Regions from separate parts of the Thalassotalea insulae genome, predicted to be linked through region 1. Evidence: predicted binding sites of a transcription regulator. Region 1 holds the regulator's gene; each other region holds the start of a gene.

Region 1 (4,220 bases):
AGCTACCCGATATAGCACTGCTCGACGTAAGCGTGAGCATAAACTACAGGTGGTTTTGCCTTCAGGAATTTTTTCTTTGACTATTGCGTAGGTATCTTCTTCGATAATTTTATAATCAACATTGAGTGAAGCAAGATAATTGGGCAGCACATCTTCAGGAAAGCCTGGCTGTTTCTGATCTAGGTTAACAGCAACAATATCAAAATGTATCGGCGCCGATTCCTTTAAAATCAACAAGATGGATAGTAACGCGTAACTGTCTTTGCCGCCAGATAAACAAACCATTATCTTGTCACCATCTTCAATCATATTATATTGGGCAATTGCTTGACCAACATGACGACGAAGTCTTTTCTCAAGTTTATTGAGTTGTGTTTTTTGCTGTGAAGTTAATGTATTTGTAAGTAGAGTACTGGCCATCGCGCGTTCATCATATTTAAATCAAAAATCGGCGCGTATTATATACAAACTGAGCGTTAAGTAACATCTTATCTCAAAGGTATTAACGCTCAGTTTGTTGTCATCAGCCTAAGATTATTCCGCCATAGGGGAGACGTAGCCATCAGGTTTTAATGCCAAAACATCACAATTCAGTCGATCGATAACATGTTCTGCTGTATTACCAATTAGAGCGGCAGAAATACCCGTACGGCCAACCGTGCCTAAAATAACCAATTCTGCATCTAACTCGTTTGATAAATTTTCAATGACATCTTCGGGTAAACCTTCAACTACATGGGTATGCTCTTCACCAATTGAATAGCTCTGCGCGTGTTTTGCCATCGCTTCTTTATGATGGTTAAACATCGAATCGTTATATTCACTGGCGTTAAATTCAGGGATTTCAATGGCAATGTTTACCGGTGTACCAGGGAAAGAATTGACTAAATGAATATTGGCTAAAATAAGTTTAGATAAATGAATGGCTTCTTCAGTTATTTTGACATTGAGCGATTGGTGTTCAGATTCATCACTGCCAACATTTAATGCGGCCACAATATTGCCGTTAATTGGCCAGGAATGCTCTTTCACCAATAAAACAGGGCATGGGCATTTTCTTAAAATATGCCAGTCGGTTGGGGTGAAAATTACAGATTTTAGTTTATCGTGCTGATGGGTGCCTTTGATGACTATGTCGTATTGATGCTTTAATACCTGTTCGATAATAGGTTCAAATGGACGGTTATGCCAAATCACCTTGCTGTCAATAGTGAGATCTTGATGGTCGATACTATCAATTATGTCATTGAGCCACTGGATACGATCATTAATTAAGGATTGACGCATAGCTTCGCGTTCATCACTTGATAGCATAGTTGTCATTTCATAGGAAAAGTCATAAATCGACAAAAATGCGGTGATCATAGCTCCCGTTTTTTTCGCTAACTCTACTGCACGCTTCAGGGCTTTTTGCTCTTCAGTTGTTGGATCTATCACTGCTAATATTTTTTGATACTTTTCCATTATCCGCTCCAATTAAGATAAAACTGGTTATTAACTTATCTTCAGTATAGCGAGAATACGGCAATATTAAACATTAATACTTTGTTTTAAATCAAAAAGTATTTGATCAATCTTAGTGTTGAGGAAGTAGTAAAAGTAGGGAGGAATACACAAGGTGTGCTGATTTATAAATCAGCACACTCGTTTAGTTTATCTATATCTAAAATAGTAATGAGTTTACCGTCAACTTGAATAATGCCGCTCTTATGAAAACGGTTTAATAAGCGGCTAATAGTTTCCACGGTTAAACCAATATAATTGCCGATATCACTGCGGGTCATGGTTAAACGAAACTCTTTTGCTGATAAGCCACGTGCTTGATAACGAGCACTTAATGAGCTGATAAAGGTTGCTAAACGTTGCTCGGCATTTTTACGGTTAAGCAAAGTTAACATTTGTTGATCGGTTTTGATTTCACTGCTCATCATGCGCAAAATTTGTTTTTTTAATTTCGGCATGCTGTTCGATAGGTTATCTAAAGTATTGTAAGGGATCTCACAGACCATAGATGTTTCTAATGCCTTAGCAAAGCTTGGGTGCTCAGTGGCAGCAATAGCATCAAAGCCAAGTAAATCACCAGCGAGGTGAAAACCGGTAATTTGTTCTTCGCCACTTTCATTCACGGTAAATGTTTTAAAAGTACCAGAGCGAATTGCATACAAGGACTGCATTTTCTGACCGTCTTGGAACAGCTCTTCACCTTTATGGATTGGGCGTTTACGATCGATAATTTGATCGAGCGTATCCATCTCCCGATCGTTTAACGAGAAAGGCAGACATAGCTCACTAATACTACAATTTTGGCAGTGGATATGCTGCTGACCGGAACATTGATTCTTATACATAAAATCCTTTATCACTCAATCTTGGTTGCTACCTTTGCTATGGTATTAAAATAGGGTTCTGTATGCAATGTTTAATGTAAAAATGCCATAAGCAATGAGTAGTAAAGCGATGAACTTTCTGACGCGAACATTTTTGAATAATTGCTGCCCTTGCACTATTCCAAAAGATAAAAATAGCAGTGCGGGGAGTGTTCCTAAACCAAAACACATCATAATTAACGCCCCCGTTTTTCCACTACCACTAGCCAGTGACCAAGTTAAGGTTGAATAAACCAAACCACAAGGTAACCAGCCCCATAGTGCACCTAGTAACAATGCCTGCTTTAAGTTGTTAACCGGCAATAATTTTTTACTAAATGGCGAAATATATTGCCACAAGTGTTTGCCAAGCATTTCTACCTTAGTCAACCACATCAGCCATTGGCCCATATAGAGGCCGAGTAAGATTAAAAATATGCCAGCGATGATTTTTAATCCGGTGATCGGTAAACCGATATTTTTGGCGGCAAGTGAACCGGTAAAGCCGGCTATTGCACCAATCAATGCATATGATGAGATGCGGCCAATATGGTAACTGATAACGTAAAGTGGATGATTTTTAGCGTCTTTGGCTAAGGAAGAGGTAAACATGGTGGTGATTCCACCACACATGCCGATACAGTGCCCTGAGCCCATCAAGCCGATAATAAATGCGGAAAAATAATCGATTTCCATTAATTTAACTAAGCTTATAACTTTGGTATAGATGATATCACGCCGTTGAATCTAAAAGATAATTTTTTAAAAATCTTCGCTCTAAACTAGAGTCTGTTGATCTCAAGTTTGTTTTTGTAGCAACTTGTTTGGTATTGATACACTGCAGCGTTTGTGACCTGTAGTCATTCTACTCAAATCAAGCGGTAATGATTTTATGCTCCTGCAAAGTCACCTTATCCCACATCCATGCGGGGCAACACAGTAGAAATGCCAAACAGATGCTGCCTAAAGGGGTCAACTAAATTCAAACAGCAAAGATTAACAGCCCTTAATAGTTGCATAATTTTGTTAATTTGCCGCAAATGTGATTTGAATCAATCAATCTGCTTATTCAAGATAAAAAGCATGATCTCCAACAACAAATTGTTTTAGTACTTTCGATAAATTAGCTTGCACCTATCAGTTAACGGTAATAAAGGCAGTTAAAAAGTGAATGGGATAAGCAAAATTTGCTCAATCGTGGCGTTAGCTACTGTACTTGCGTTTTACCCTTTGGCGTTACATGCGAAATCCAGCCAGGTTTCCATCAGTAAAGCGCGTCAAAAGCAGCTTATTCACCTTGTGAAACAGGACTGCGGTTCATGTCATGGTATGACATTAAAAGGTGGCTTAGGACCGGCACTAACGAAAGAGGCGCTAAAAAATAAGCCCTTATTACTTTTACAAAACACTATTACCCACGGCAGGCCAGGTACGGCAATGCCGCCGTGGAAGTCGATCATTAATGAACAAGAAGCTTTGTGGATCAGCAAGCTGTTATTACAAGGGATGAACCATGAGAAAGAATAAATCTTTAGCAATAATCGCAGTAGCATTAGTCAGTGTGTCTTTACTGTCATCATGTAGTCAAACCACGGATGTCAAAGAAAATACTAAAGTAACAACACTGCGCTCAACTGGCGATATCGGCGTCATTATTGAAAGAGCTAGCGGCCAGGTGCAAATTGTCGAACATAGCAATAATTCCTTGCTGAGTGAATTGAATGGCCTAGGTGATTTATCTCATGCTTCGATCGTTTTTTCTCGTGATCAGCGTTATGCCTATGTCTTTGGTCGTGACGGTGGTTTAACAAAAGTGGATCTATTACAAGATAAGATTGCCAAGCGGGTGATTCA
Region 2 (4,220 bases), 1.9 Mb from region 1:
GATCATGAAGCGTTACGTATGCTGGCTGCTAGTCAGTTACGGTTGGGGTTAAGTGAACAAGCCGGTGATACGATGGCAGCATTGGAAGGCTTATCTGATAAAGACAATGCCTTATTATCAACGGTAGGCCTAGCCCTGATAAAAAGTGGCGATGTTGATAAAGCAAAAATGATTTTAGAAAAGTCTGATGAACTAACAGCTGAATCAGCGGCAGACTTGACTCGTTTAGGCTTATTGAAATTATCATTAAATGACGTTTCTGGTATTGCTAAGTTAGAGCAAGCTTTAGATAAAAAGCCGCAGCAAGCTTTTACCCGGCAAACACTCGCAACCGCATATTTATCAACTAAGCAATATGATAAAGCGCTTGAGCTAGCAAAGCGTTGGCAAGCTGATGATAGTGGTGATCTCCAAGCGTTAATGTTAGAAGCAACCGTGTATGTGCATCAACAGAATAAAGCATTAGCAAAGCAGAAATATCAACAGATATTAGCGAAAGATCCAAAGTATGTTGGTGCGCATATGGCGTTAGCGGAACTTGCGATTGCTGAAAAAGATTATCCAAGTGCCAAACAAAGTATTGAACATATTTTGGCTGAAAAACCTAACCATATCGGTGCTTTAGTAAAATACTATGCCTTTGCCGTTGCTAATAACAACCAGCAACAAGCTTTTCAGTTAATTCAATCTCGGCAGCAACAAAATCCTGACAATCAAGCATTACGGTTGTTACTGGCGAAAGCGTATCTTTATCAAAAGCAATATCAGGACAGTATAGATACCCTGAGCGACTTTCCAAAAGAGGGAGCTCCACAAATATACTGGCAAACGCTCAGCCAGGCATATTATCAAGCGAAACAATATGATCAGCTGACTAGTTTAAATCAGCAGTGGCTGGAAGCTGAGCCAAATAATAAAGAAGCAGTGATCAGTAATTTGGTGCTGCTCAACAGTCAGCGGAAATATGACAAAGCATTAGTGATCAGTAGTGATTATTTGCAAAAAGATAAAAATAACCTTGAAGTTCGTTTATTTAATATTCATTTTCAGTTAATTAAAGGGCAACTTGAGCAAGCGCGTGCTTCATTTACCACACTTGAAGATAAAGCAAAGACTTCACCGTTTGCTAAAGGGTTACAAGGTCAACTGCAACTGGCGGACGAGCAATTTAAAGATGCCTTACCTAATCTGCAAGCGGCTTATCAGGCACAACCATCAGCACGTAATGTAAGGTTAATACAGCTATGTTTACGTAATTTAGGGCAGCAACAGCAAGCGAGAGAGTTTTTAGCCGAGCATGTAAAAGACCATCCTAGCGATGGTGAAAGTTTAATGCAGTATGCACAGTTGCAAATTGCCAATGATGTTGATGGCGCGATTAAAAGCTATGAGCATGCGTTAACCTTAAATAGCAAAAACTTTATTGCCTTAAATAATCTGGCGTATTTCTATCTGGAACGTCAGCAGCTTGATAAGGCACAAGAGTACGCTGAGCGGGCGTTAGCGATTCGACCTGAGATGCCTGATGTGCTCGATACTGCTGGGCGTATTTATCTGGCACAAAAAGATTATGGTCAGGCAGTGCAGCACTTGGCGCGTGCCGTTAATCAGCAGAATGTGAAAGAAGAAATCTATTTAAATTATGTCGAAGCGTTATTGCTTAATGGTGAAAAAACCTTGGCACAGCGTAAGCTAAGTCAAAGAACAATGAAGCAACCGGCATCCGTCAAAAAAGTTACTAGCCTGAAAAAACAATTTGGTATTACACCATAGCTAATTGTCACTTATTTTACATTAATAAACCTTAAAACTATTAAATGCCCAGCAGTGAAATGTCTGGGCTTTAATGAGCTTTGTTCTGGCAAGGTGCTGAGCTAATAATGTGGGAGCAATACTGTCATTTTAATCTCTTGAGTTGAACGCACATGTTTAAATTATTGTTTTAGATCAAATAATAGTGACACTGTTATAAATAACATTCATTCTCATTTGTATTAGTGTGTCGGTTTGTGATAGCATCCCCGACACACAATTTATGACAAAAAATATACTAAGCCAGTTAGGATTTAGCATGACATTCAAGAAAAGCTTATTAGCATCAACCTTAGTGACTTTATTTACAGTAACCGCATGTGGCGGTGGTGGTTCTTCTAAAAAAGATACTCCGGTAACGCCAAGCAATACAGCACCAACAGATATTTCAATTAGCGCTAACAGTGTTGACGAAAACGTAGCAGGTGCTGAAATCGGTGTATTCTCGGCAACAGATGCAAACAGTGGTGATACGTTCACTTATACTGTTGAAGGTGAGCTATTTACTGTTGATGGCAGTACACTAATGTTAGCCGAAGGAAAACAAGTAAACTTTGAACAAGCAACATCACACAAGGTGAATGTTACTGTGACTGATAACGGTGGTTTGTCATTTACCAAAGAGCTAACTATTGACGTTAATGATGTCCTAGATACGTATAGCTTTGCTAGCAAATTTGAAGACGGTTCAAGTGTTTCATATTCAGGACAAATTGCTCGTCACGTATTAATTGCCGAGTTAAACAATTACATCGGCAGTACCTTAAAAACTGAAGTTGAAGACGATATTATTACTTCAAAACAGGATGTGTTAGACAGATTAAACAAATTCTTCCGCACCACAGAAGAGCAATACGATAACTTCCCGATCACTTTTACCTCAGGTGCCAAGCAAGGCTTTATTACAGATATTTCGGGCAGCCACAAAAATTTGGTAGGGAAAATAGCTGGTCGCGATGAGAAAGGACAGCACAAAGCTTGGGGTAATAAAGATGTTGCAAGTGATGCATTTATTGGTTGGGGGACACAAGGTACATTTACACCAGAAACCTTAGTTGATATGTTTTTTGAACAATTAGCTGATAACGTTGATTATTACTTAACTGTTGGAAACAATCGTGTATCTGATACCGGTGATACGATTACCGAGTTTTACATCAATACTGACGGTACCGATCTAAAACAATTAATTCAGAAGTTCTTACTAATGTCAGTTGCTTATTCACAAGCCACTGATGATTATTTTGGTCATGAAGCTGTTGATGTTTATGGTAATGATTTAACAGGCAGCAAAGGTTTATTAACTGATAATACCGGTGCAGTTTCTGGCAAAGCATACACTAATTTAGAGCACCAGTTTGACGAAGGTTTTGGTTATTTTGGAGCTGCCCGTGATTATCTAGAATATAACGATAATGAGTTAGCAGGCAAAGTGAGCTCTGATGATGATGGCCGTGCAGATTGGAATGGCAAGCATGACAGTGATGGCGATGGTGAAATTGATTTAACTGCTGAGTTTAATTTTGGTAACTCAGTGAATGCCGCAAAACGTGATCGTGGGACTAAGTCAAATACCAATCCAACCGATTACACTACCGATGCAATGTCGGCATTTTTAGCTGGCCGTGCCTTGATCAATGACAATGCTGGTCATGCGTTAACTGATGAGCAAATGGAAACCTTAAAAGGCTATGCTAAAGATGCAATAGACGCGTGGGAAAATGCGGTTGCAGCTACGGTTGTTCATTACATCAATGATGTGAGCAGTGATTTATCAAAATTAGGTACAGACGAATTTAGTTATAGCAATACGGCTAAACATTGGTCAGAGCTAAAAGGTTTTGCTTTAGGGTTACAGTTTAACCCATACTCGCCGTTATCAGATCAAGACTTTGCAACTTTGCATGGTTTAGTTGGCGACGCGCCAGTATTAACGGTAGCAGATGTTGATGAATATCAAACTAAATTGATACAAGCTCGTGATATTATAGCGGCTGCCTATAGTTTTGATGCGGAAAATGTTACTAACTGGTAATCTCTTTCGCTACTAAGAAAATTATAAAGAAAAAGCTTGGTACCTCGGTACCAAGCTTTTACTGTTTTAAGTTAACAATAAAATCAAGGGATATCATGTTCGCTAAGTTTTCTAAAAGTTCGCTAGCCACTATGGTTACTCTAGCTTTAGTTATCAGTGCCTGTGGAGAAAGTACCAGTAGCAACTCAGGAGAGGGCTATGGTAATTCAACGCCTGTAGATACCAGCTTTAATGAAGCTGAGTTAGTGACTAATTTGGTTGATAATGTCATTACCCCAACGTTTGAAGAGTTTGTCGTTAAGGCTGAAGGCCAGAGCATTGCAGTTGATAGCTATTGTCAGGCAGAAGAACAGTATGCCGATGCCTTGATTGA
Region 3 (4,220 bases), 1.2 Mb from region 1:
TGATTGCGCTTGGTGGTGGTTCCGTGATTGATTGTGCTAAGGCAATTGCTGCCAGTGTCGTGAAAAATAAACCGATTAAAGCATTAGCTGGTTTATTTAAAATACGTAAGCCATTGCCGCTTTTTATTGCGGTGCCAACTACCGCAGGCACTGGTTCTGAAGGTACCTTAGTCGCGGTGATAAGTGATAAAGAGCAACAAAAAAAATTTACTGTCGTCGATCCTTGTTTGGTGCCAAAAATAGCAATTTTAGATCCGTTATTAATGCTCGGTTTGCCAGCATATATCACCGCACATACCGGTATTGATGCTCTTACTCATGCGATTGAGTCTTATATTGGTCGCCATAGTAATAGCTTAACGAAAGATTATAGTGTTGGCGCGATCAAACGAATATTTGAATATTTACCACTTGCTTTTACTCAAGGAAATAATGTTAAAGCGCGTAGTGAAATGGCGTTAGCTAGCTACTATGCAGGACTTGCTTTTACTCGAACTTCTGTCGGCTATGTGCATGCCATTGCCCATCAGTTAGGGGCTATTTACCATATACCTCATGGGCTGGCAAATGCCGTTGTATTAACTCATGTACTTGATTTTTCTTTCGACAAGGCATATCCGGCGTATGCGGACATTGCTTATCAAACAGGACTTGCTAATAAAACAGATGATAGCAAGCAAGCGGCAATGGCATTTGTTGAAAAAGTAACATCACTGGCTAAGCAACTTAACATTCCTGAAACTTTCCAAGAACTTAAGGCCGAGGATATTGATGATATCGCGCAACGGGCAATTAAAGAAGCGTATTGTGATTATCCGGTGCCTAAAGTCATGTCGGTTAACCAATGCCGAATAATACTAGAAAAACTGCTCCCGTAAATTAAGTTGGTTACCCCCCCATATAGTAAGTTAAAACAACTCTCGAATAGTTAAATTATTGCTCCTAGGAGAGCAATGTTATGGTATTTATCTTGCTCTATTGCTAAGTATTATAAATAGTAAATAAGTTATAGTGCGCAAGCTTTACATCGGTTGATAGATAAACACGCTATTATAAAGAAAATATCAATGTTGGCTGGCTAACTGGCCAAGGAACTAAGGATTTTCATGAATCAGAAAGCTATTGCAATACTTGGTGACTATAAAGAATTTTATACATTACAGGCCCAACGGTTACAAAAACTTGGTATTGATATAGAAGGTTTAGCGGTCAGTCATTTGGCTTTTCGTACTGAGACGCTTGCTGAATACTTGGTTGTCCGCAAGAAACTTGAAACCATATGTTCAGCTAATGTTGAAAATACTTGGAATGGCAGACCGATATCAAAGCTTCTTTTAAAAGAGCCATTACAGTTATCTCAAAAGGCTACAACTTCTTTGATAGAACTTATTCCACCAGTTCATCAATGCGTCTATAAAATGGGCTTGGAACATTTAGGGATTGTTATAGGAGCAACTTTTGCAGAGTTTGGGAGATTGCATTGTGATAAGTTTTCGGGACAACAAGAGCAAAGTGAATTTTGTCAGCCGTACTTTATAACGTTTCCAGACCATACCAATGTAAAATTTTACCGATATTCATTACAGAAGGTATGTGTGCTGGAAGGAAAACATTTCGATGATTTTTATCATGAAATTAATTAAAACATCATAGCTTTTTAGAATACTTGCCAGATAAATGGGCATCCCAAAAATCTATTCAGAACATTGCCAAGCAAGGCTAATTAGATATTTCTTTGAGGGGGACGTTGAATCATCGACGCGGGCTTTTGACACCGAGGTTGTTTTATTACCAAACTCAGTAAATTGAATAACTAACAGCCAAACTTGATAAAGTGTTGCAATCAAATTTGGCTGTTTCAATTAACACTATTAGGATAGATTAATGTTGCTATTAATTTATCTTTATCCGACGTTTTTCCTGTTCTTGCTCAACCACTTTGGGGGCGCTGAGTTTAAGCAGACCATCTTCAAATTTTGCATCAATGTCTTGAGCGCTGACATTGTTACCAACAGTAAAACTTCTACTGAAAAAGCCGGTGCGACGTTCTCTGCGGATAACTTTGTCTTTTTCAGATTTAGTTTCTTCATTGGTTTTCGCTTCGATGGTGAGAACGCCATCGTGCAATTGCACAGAAACATCATCTTTTTTAACTCCAGGTAGTTCGGCGAGAATTTCGTAATGATCTTCCTTGTCGGTTATATCGACTCTTGGCGCAAAAAAGCTTTTTTCATCGCTTTTATGCTTATTGCTTAGGAAGTTATCAAAGAAATTATCCATATCGAACCATTGTTCACGAGGTAATAAGCTCATCATTTGCTCCTTAACTTTATTTGGATCACGCTATTAATATAAGGTTAAAATTTAATCATTAAAGTCTATTTTCCAATTAAAATAACGAATATTGATCCAGATTAATAAATGAACTATTTTGTAAAAGTAGGTCAGTTTCTGGAATGAAATTTGACGCAAATTTTGTAAGAGCAAACAACAAAAAAGCACGCTAAATTAGCGTGCTTTAAGTTATCTTAATTATTGAGGTCTAAATTAATCTTGCGGTAGTTCCGCATTATGATAAACGTTTTGTACGTCTTCACAGTCATCGAGCATTGCTAAAAACTTTTCAAAGTTTGCAATGTCATCTTCATTGGTTATTTCAGTATAAGTTTGCGGTACCCAAGTAATTTCTTCTACTTCCAAATCATACTCTGGCATGCTCTCGGTAAACGCAGTTTTAATTTTGAAAAATTCGGTATGTGGTGCATGGACAGTAATGATTCCGTCTTCCAGCTCTACATCGGTGACGTCAATATCTGCCATCATCAGGTTTTCTAATACCGTTTCGTCGTCTTCGCCTTTAAATGCAAAAACTGCTTGATGATCAAACATATGCGATACCGTACCCGTGGAACCAATTTTTGAATTGGTTTTAGTAAAGCATTGACGGACATCTTTAATGGTGCGGTTGTTGTTATCGGTTAAACAATCGATGATCACCATACAGTTACCTGGACCAAAACCTTCATAACGCGCCTCGGCATAATCTTCACCGCCCGTACCTTTAGCTTTTTCAATCGCTTTTTCAATAACGTGGCTTGGAACCTGATCTTTCTTCGCTTTTTCTATGGTGCGGCGCAGCGTTAAGTTACCGTCAGGGTCAACACCACCATTTTTCGCGATCACATAAATTTCTTTACCGTATTTAGAGTAAAGTTTGGTTTTTTGGCCCGCAGTTTTGGCCATGGATAATTTACGGTTTTGGTAAGCTCTGCCCATCTTTTTTGATCTCGTATCTTGTTTAAAACAAACTGGCAGAATTCTAACAGCCTATCGTCAGGCTTTCTAGGGGCGAGGTGTTTTTATTGGTGAAAATTACCGCTGGCAGAGTTGAAGAGTGTAACGATAAAAAAAGGCGATAAGTGAGAATGTGCTTATCGCCATAATCAATAAGGAGTGCTCATCTTAAGTTACCTTATGCTGTCGATGTGTGCCCAAGGTGGATAATTGATAATGCTCCATATTCCATTGCGAGGTACTTAAGTGTTTAAGCTGATACAAAAACAGATAATATTGAGATACGGTTGTTATGATAATGTTCATAATTCCCTCTAGTCTGCTAAGCTTTCAACGCTATTGTCAGGTGAGTCAATCACGCGGATTGCTTTTTTGAAATACCTGATATTGTCGATAACGATCTTATTACTTGATAAGGCTTTTGCCGTAGAGAAATCTTCATAGGCACTTAAGTTATCGTCATTTAAAAATCGGGCAATACCACGGTTGCTATAGGCCAGCGCTTTTAATTCTTTACCTTTTCTTCCTCGGGCTGCGTTGGAAGAAAGTGCAGATATTGCGCTAGTGCATGAACTTTCGGCAGCGGCTAATTTATAGGTTTTTATATGAGCGACACAGTACCCCATTAATCGTGCAAAACGATCGCTTGAAACTTTACTTGATAAATCTGTGAGTCCTTGATGGTAGTTGCCGGCAATTAAATTTTCGCTCCCAACAGCATCTTGGATCACCGCGACGGTAAAGTTTTCATTGTTGGTGTTCGCTATTGCTGAGCTAGTGCAAAGTAATATGGTAGCGGGTAAGAAATTACTAAACAGTGAACTTATTTTTGAGCGTGTTTTTGAACTTGGCTTCATGGTGTTTTCCTTAATTAATCCGTTGAAAGAAACGTCAACTCAATTGACGTTTATCACTTTAAAAAAACA
Region 4 (4,220 bases), 4.0 Mb from region 1:
ATGAGTGAGTTGATAGTATAATTGTGGTAAGCGCACCGGCAATTGGGAGGGCTTATGAATAACGGTATAACCATTGCTACCAAATAGATAGGGCAAATAGTCGGCTGCTTCTTGATCTATGGTTAAACAAAACGGTTTTATCCCTAGCTTGAGCGCTTCGGTTATCGCCTGTTTGGTATCTTCTACACCAAACCTGCCTTCATAATGATCAATATCATTTGGTTTGCCATCGGTTAATATTAACAATAATTTCTGTGTACTTTTTTGCTCCGTTAAAATTTTTGTTGCCTGACGTATTGCAGCGCCCATACGCGTATAAAATCCAGGTCTAATCGCTTGTAATCGCCCTCTGATGTTATCGTCATAACGCTCTGTAAAGTTCTTTAATACGGTAAAGCGAATATTACTGCGTTTCACCGAAGAAAAACCATACATGGCAAAATTATCACCAACGGCATTTAATGCTTCGCCAAACAGCATCATGCTGTCTTTTACTACATCGATAACACGGTTATTATCATCTAAATAGGCATCTGTTGACATTGAAAAGTCGGCCAACAGTAAACTGGAAATATCTCGGTTGTTTCCCCTAAAGCTTTGATATAGCCCTTTCTCTTTGGTCGGTGATATTTGGCTTTCGACATGAAAATCTAACCAAGCTGCTAGGTCTAGTTCTTCCCCCTGAGGTTGCGTCTTTAACCAGTATCGAATACTTTGTAGCTGCTCAAATTGCGCCCGGATCAAGTTAGCCGTTTTTTGCAATTTAAAAGGTAGCTTTTGCGGTGTACTGTCTCGCGGTAGCATGGGAAAAAGTAAACATCTGTCTGCCACCAAACGCTGTATTTTATAATCCCATTCCGGTAATTTAATGCCATCAGCTAATGGAATATCATCTTCGGAAGCAGATGGTAAGTCCAAATCAATCTTTATCCGTGCGCTTTTTTGCTCATGTTGTTTACTTAAGGTAATGTTATCAAGGTCTTCTGCAACCCTTGTATTGTCTTCATCATCATCGCTGTCATCTACGCCTCGATCTAACTTGCTAAATTCGCTCCATGAAAACATGCTTTCCAGACGGAAAATCATCATGCCATCTTTTTCATTCGGGTTATCAACACGCTCTGCTTTTTTACGACTTGCATTACTTTTAGCGACAGAATTGGAGTTTTCGGTTTCTTCGGACTCGTTTTCTTGGTAATCAGGCTCTACTAATGCATCAGTATGTGCGGAGGGATATAACCAAAGGTATACAGCTTGTGGTGCATAATTAACAGTAGGGAAGTCACTAACTGAGCCAGGTTCTTTTATGGCGCAGATGATCGCCTGCTCCATTTGTTGCTCTGCTATAGGGCGTTTACTGCAGTCAGGGCGATGGTTAATAAAGGCCTGTGCCAGTTTTTGGTACCTCGGTTTTAACGCTGGGTATTTGGTTAACACATCAACAACGAGCTGCTGATTATCTATCGCCCAATGGTTAAATTTCCCTTGCTGATGTGCCGCTAATACCGCCAGCCAAATATAGAGATCTCTATTGAGGGATTTATCGGGAAAAACGGCGAGTTTTTCGGGTAATCTTAAGCTTTCATCATCTTGCCATGCTAAGCTTAATTGCTTGTTTTCTCCTGCTATTTTTTGTAGCAGACTTCGCCTGACAATATAATCTCTGGCACTGGCAGCTTCAATTCGTTTTACGCTTTCGCCACCTAACGCACGATATACCACGCCAACGGATTTATTGACCTCAGCAAAACTGACTTCTGCATCAACAAAATTTTCGCTCGCTTTTCGGGTGATATATTTATGCCATAGACCACCAATCCACTCTTCCATATTTGTTCACTATTTCAGGTGTAATTAACTAGAGTGTAATGATATTAGTCAACAGAGTTTGTGACTTAAATCAAAAGAGGTTGTAGCAATTAACTATTTAATGGTTATTTCTCCTTATTATCAGAAATTTTAAGGTTTGGCAGGTTGGTATCTGCTATGACTTTTAATACTATGGCGATCATAAAAAAGAAAAATGCCGAAGCGCCGAAACTTGCCTTCATTACATCATTTTGTTGATCGATAAATACTGTGGCATAGATCAAACAGCTTATTGCCACCAAAGTGCTTATTACAGCGATAATTTTGGCTACTTTTTGTAGCAGGTGTGGCGTCGTTTTTCTGATAGCTTGGGAGTTTGCCATTGGTAAATTATCCTAAATAACCTGAGGTTAAATAAATAAAGGCCGCGCTAATTAATAGCACGGCCAATCATTATAAGTATTTTATCGCTAATAAATATTAAGCTTCAGCTGCTTTTTTATCAACAAAGAAGCTATATAGGTAAGCAATTAAACCAAGTAAGAATACGACACCCGCAGCTTCACGTAACCAGTAGAAAATAGCGAGTTTATCTTGTGTCACCATAAAGCTTAATGCCTCACCTGTTTCAGGTATACGTTGTAACCATACTTGGAGTACACCAGCACCTGTTAGGAATAAGGTGATAAATACCATGGCAACGGTCATTAGCCAGAAGCCCCACATTTCCCATACTTGAGATCGGTTGCTCATTGCTTCACCAATACCGCGGATCTTCGGCATAGCATAAGAAATAATGGTCATTACTATCATCGCATATGCGCCATAGAATGCCATATGACCGTGGGCTGCGGTAATTTGCGTGCCGTGGGTAAAGTAGTTGACCGGAGCCAAGGTGTGTAAGAAGCCCCATACGCCAGCGCCTAAGAACGCCATTACCGCTGTTCCTAATGCCCATAAGGTGGCAGCTTTATTAGGATGCTCACGACGGCGTCTGTTGACCATATTAAATGCGTACAATACCATGGCAAAGAAAGGTAAAGGTTCAAGTGCAGAGAAGACACTACCAATCCACTGCCAGTATTCTGGCGTCATTAACCAATAGAAGTGGTGACCGGTACCTAAAATACCTGTGATCAGCGCCATTGCAATAATGACATATAACCATTTTTCGATAACTTCACGGTCTACACCAGTTATTTTGATTAAGACATAGGCCAAAATCGCACCCATGATCAATTCCCAAACACCTTCTACCCATAAGTGCACGACATACCACCAGAAAAGCTTATCTAGCGCTAAGTTTGAAGGGTTATAGAAAGAGAATAAGAACATAACGGCTAAGCCGACAAGACCAGTTAGCAACACGATATTAATAACGGTTTTACGACCTTTAAGTATTGTCATGCCTAAGTTAAATAAGAAACCTAATGCAACAACTACAATTCCAAGTTTAGTAATTGTCGGCTGTTCTAAGAACTCACGTCCCATCGTTGGCCAGATATGGTTTAACGTATAGTCCGCAAGTTTAGAATAGGGCACTAACAGATAACCAAGAATGGTTAGTACGCCAGCGACGGCAAATATCCAAAATAGCGCAATGGCTAATTTAGGACTATAGAGTTCAGTTTCTGATTCTTCAGGTACTAAATAATAAGCGGCCCCCATAAAGCCAAATAACAGCCAAACAATCAGTAAGTTGGTATGTACCATACGTGCAACATTGAACGGAATAAGACCACCATCAATATCACCAACGACGTATTGTAAGCCCATTAATAAGCCAAACAAAATTTGACCAACGAATAAAATTAAAGCAAAAACAAAATAAGGCTTTGCGACTGCTTGAGATTGATATTTTAGAGTATTCATCGCATTATCCCTCATCGTTTGGCGGCCAGTTATTAGTATCGGTTTCTGCCGTCCACTTCAAAAATTCAGCTAAATCATCAATTTCTTGATCAGTTAGGTGAAAGTTAGGCATTTGACGGCGACCAGGAATATTTAATGGTTGTGCTTTCATCCAGCCATTCATAAATGCTTTGAATGAATCTAAATTTCCACCACCGCGACGTTGATATACATTCGATAATTCAGGAGCAAAATATGCGCCTTCACCAATTAATGTATGACAACCTATGCAGTTATTTTTTTCCCATAACTCCTTACCGCGCTCTACAGCTTCGGTAATATTTTCACGATGATCCCGTTTAGGCATTTCTTTTGTTGTGTGCAAGGTTAAGCCCAAAAATATTAATATGAAGAATATACTTCCTCCATAATAAATATTTCGAGCCATGCCTTTAGTAAAGCTATCAGACATGGTATTTCCCTTAAAAGTAAGTAATAAAACCGAATTAATAATAGGTAGTTGTAAAGGTCAAAGGCTTGATAGAAATCAACTTTTTATC

Evidence for each region. Region 1 encodes FNR, which switches genes on or off when oxygen is low (the NO sensors DNR and NnrR bind a similar motif). Its sites were predicted from a motif close to TTGATCTAGATCAA; they were not measured.
Region 2: QQK06_RS11025 (DUF4856 domain-containing protein) is a predicted target of FNR. The motif match lies at 1,938-1,951, and genes of this name have one in related genera.
Region 3: QQK06_RS13925 (Hsp20/alpha crystallin family protein) is a predicted target of FNR. The motif match lies at 2,405-2,418, and genes of this name have one in related genera.
Region 4: QQK06_RS01335 (nitric oxide reductase activation protein NorD) is a predicted target of FNR. The motif match lies at 1,891-1,904, and genes of this name have one in related genera.

What each region holds. Positions count from the first base shown of each region.
Region 1 is NZ_BSST01000001.1:4,314,857-4,319,076, reverse strand. Features, by position in the region: gene ttcA (tRNA 2-thiocytidine(32) synthetase TtcA) at 1-420, opposite strand, end outside; gene uspE (universal stress protein UspE) at 535-1,464, opposite strand; gene fnr (fumarate/nitrate reduction transcriptional regulator Fnr) at 1,629-2,348, opposite strand; gene QQK06_RS19310 (sulfite exporter TauE/SafE family protein) at 2,394-3,062, opposite strand; gene QQK06_RS19305 (c-type cytochrome) at 3,534-3,893, shown strand; gene QQK06_RS19300 (cytochrome D1 domain-containing protein) at 3,880-4,220, shown strand, end outside.
Region 2 is NZ_BSST01000001.1:2,429,377-2,433,596, forward strand. Features, by position in the region: gene prsT (XrtA/PEP-CTERM system TPR-repeat protein PrsT) at 1-1,773, shown strand, start outside; gene QQK06_RS11025 (DUF4856 domain-containing protein) at 2,072-3,847, shown strand; gene QQK06_RS11030 (imelysin family protein) at 3,943-4,220, shown strand, end outside.
Region 3 is NZ_BSST01000001.1:3,071,309-3,075,528, forward strand. Features, by position in the region: gene QQK06_RS13915 (iron-containing alcohol dehydrogenase) at 1-878, shown strand, start outside; gene QQK06_RS13920 (VOC family protein) at 1,107-1,643, shown strand; gene QQK06_RS13925 (Hsp20/alpha crystallin family protein) at 1,894-2,316, opposite strand; gene QQK06_RS13930 (YebC/PmpR family DNA-binding transcriptional regulator) at 2,548-3,276, opposite strand; gene QQK06_RS13935 (hypothetical protein) at 3,463-3,600, opposite strand; gene QQK06_RS13940 (hypothetical protein) at 3,609-4,151, opposite strand.
Region 4 is NZ_BSST01000001.1:281,117-285,336, reverse strand. Features, by position in the region: gene QQK06_RS01335 (nitric oxide reductase activation protein NorD) at 1-1,830, opposite strand, end outside; gene QQK06_RS01330 (hypothetical protein) at 1,935-2,192, opposite strand; gene QQK06_RS01325 (cbb3-type cytochrome c oxidase subunit I) at 2,290-3,681, opposite strand; gene QQK06_RS01320 (c-type cytochrome) at 3,686-4,132, opposite strand.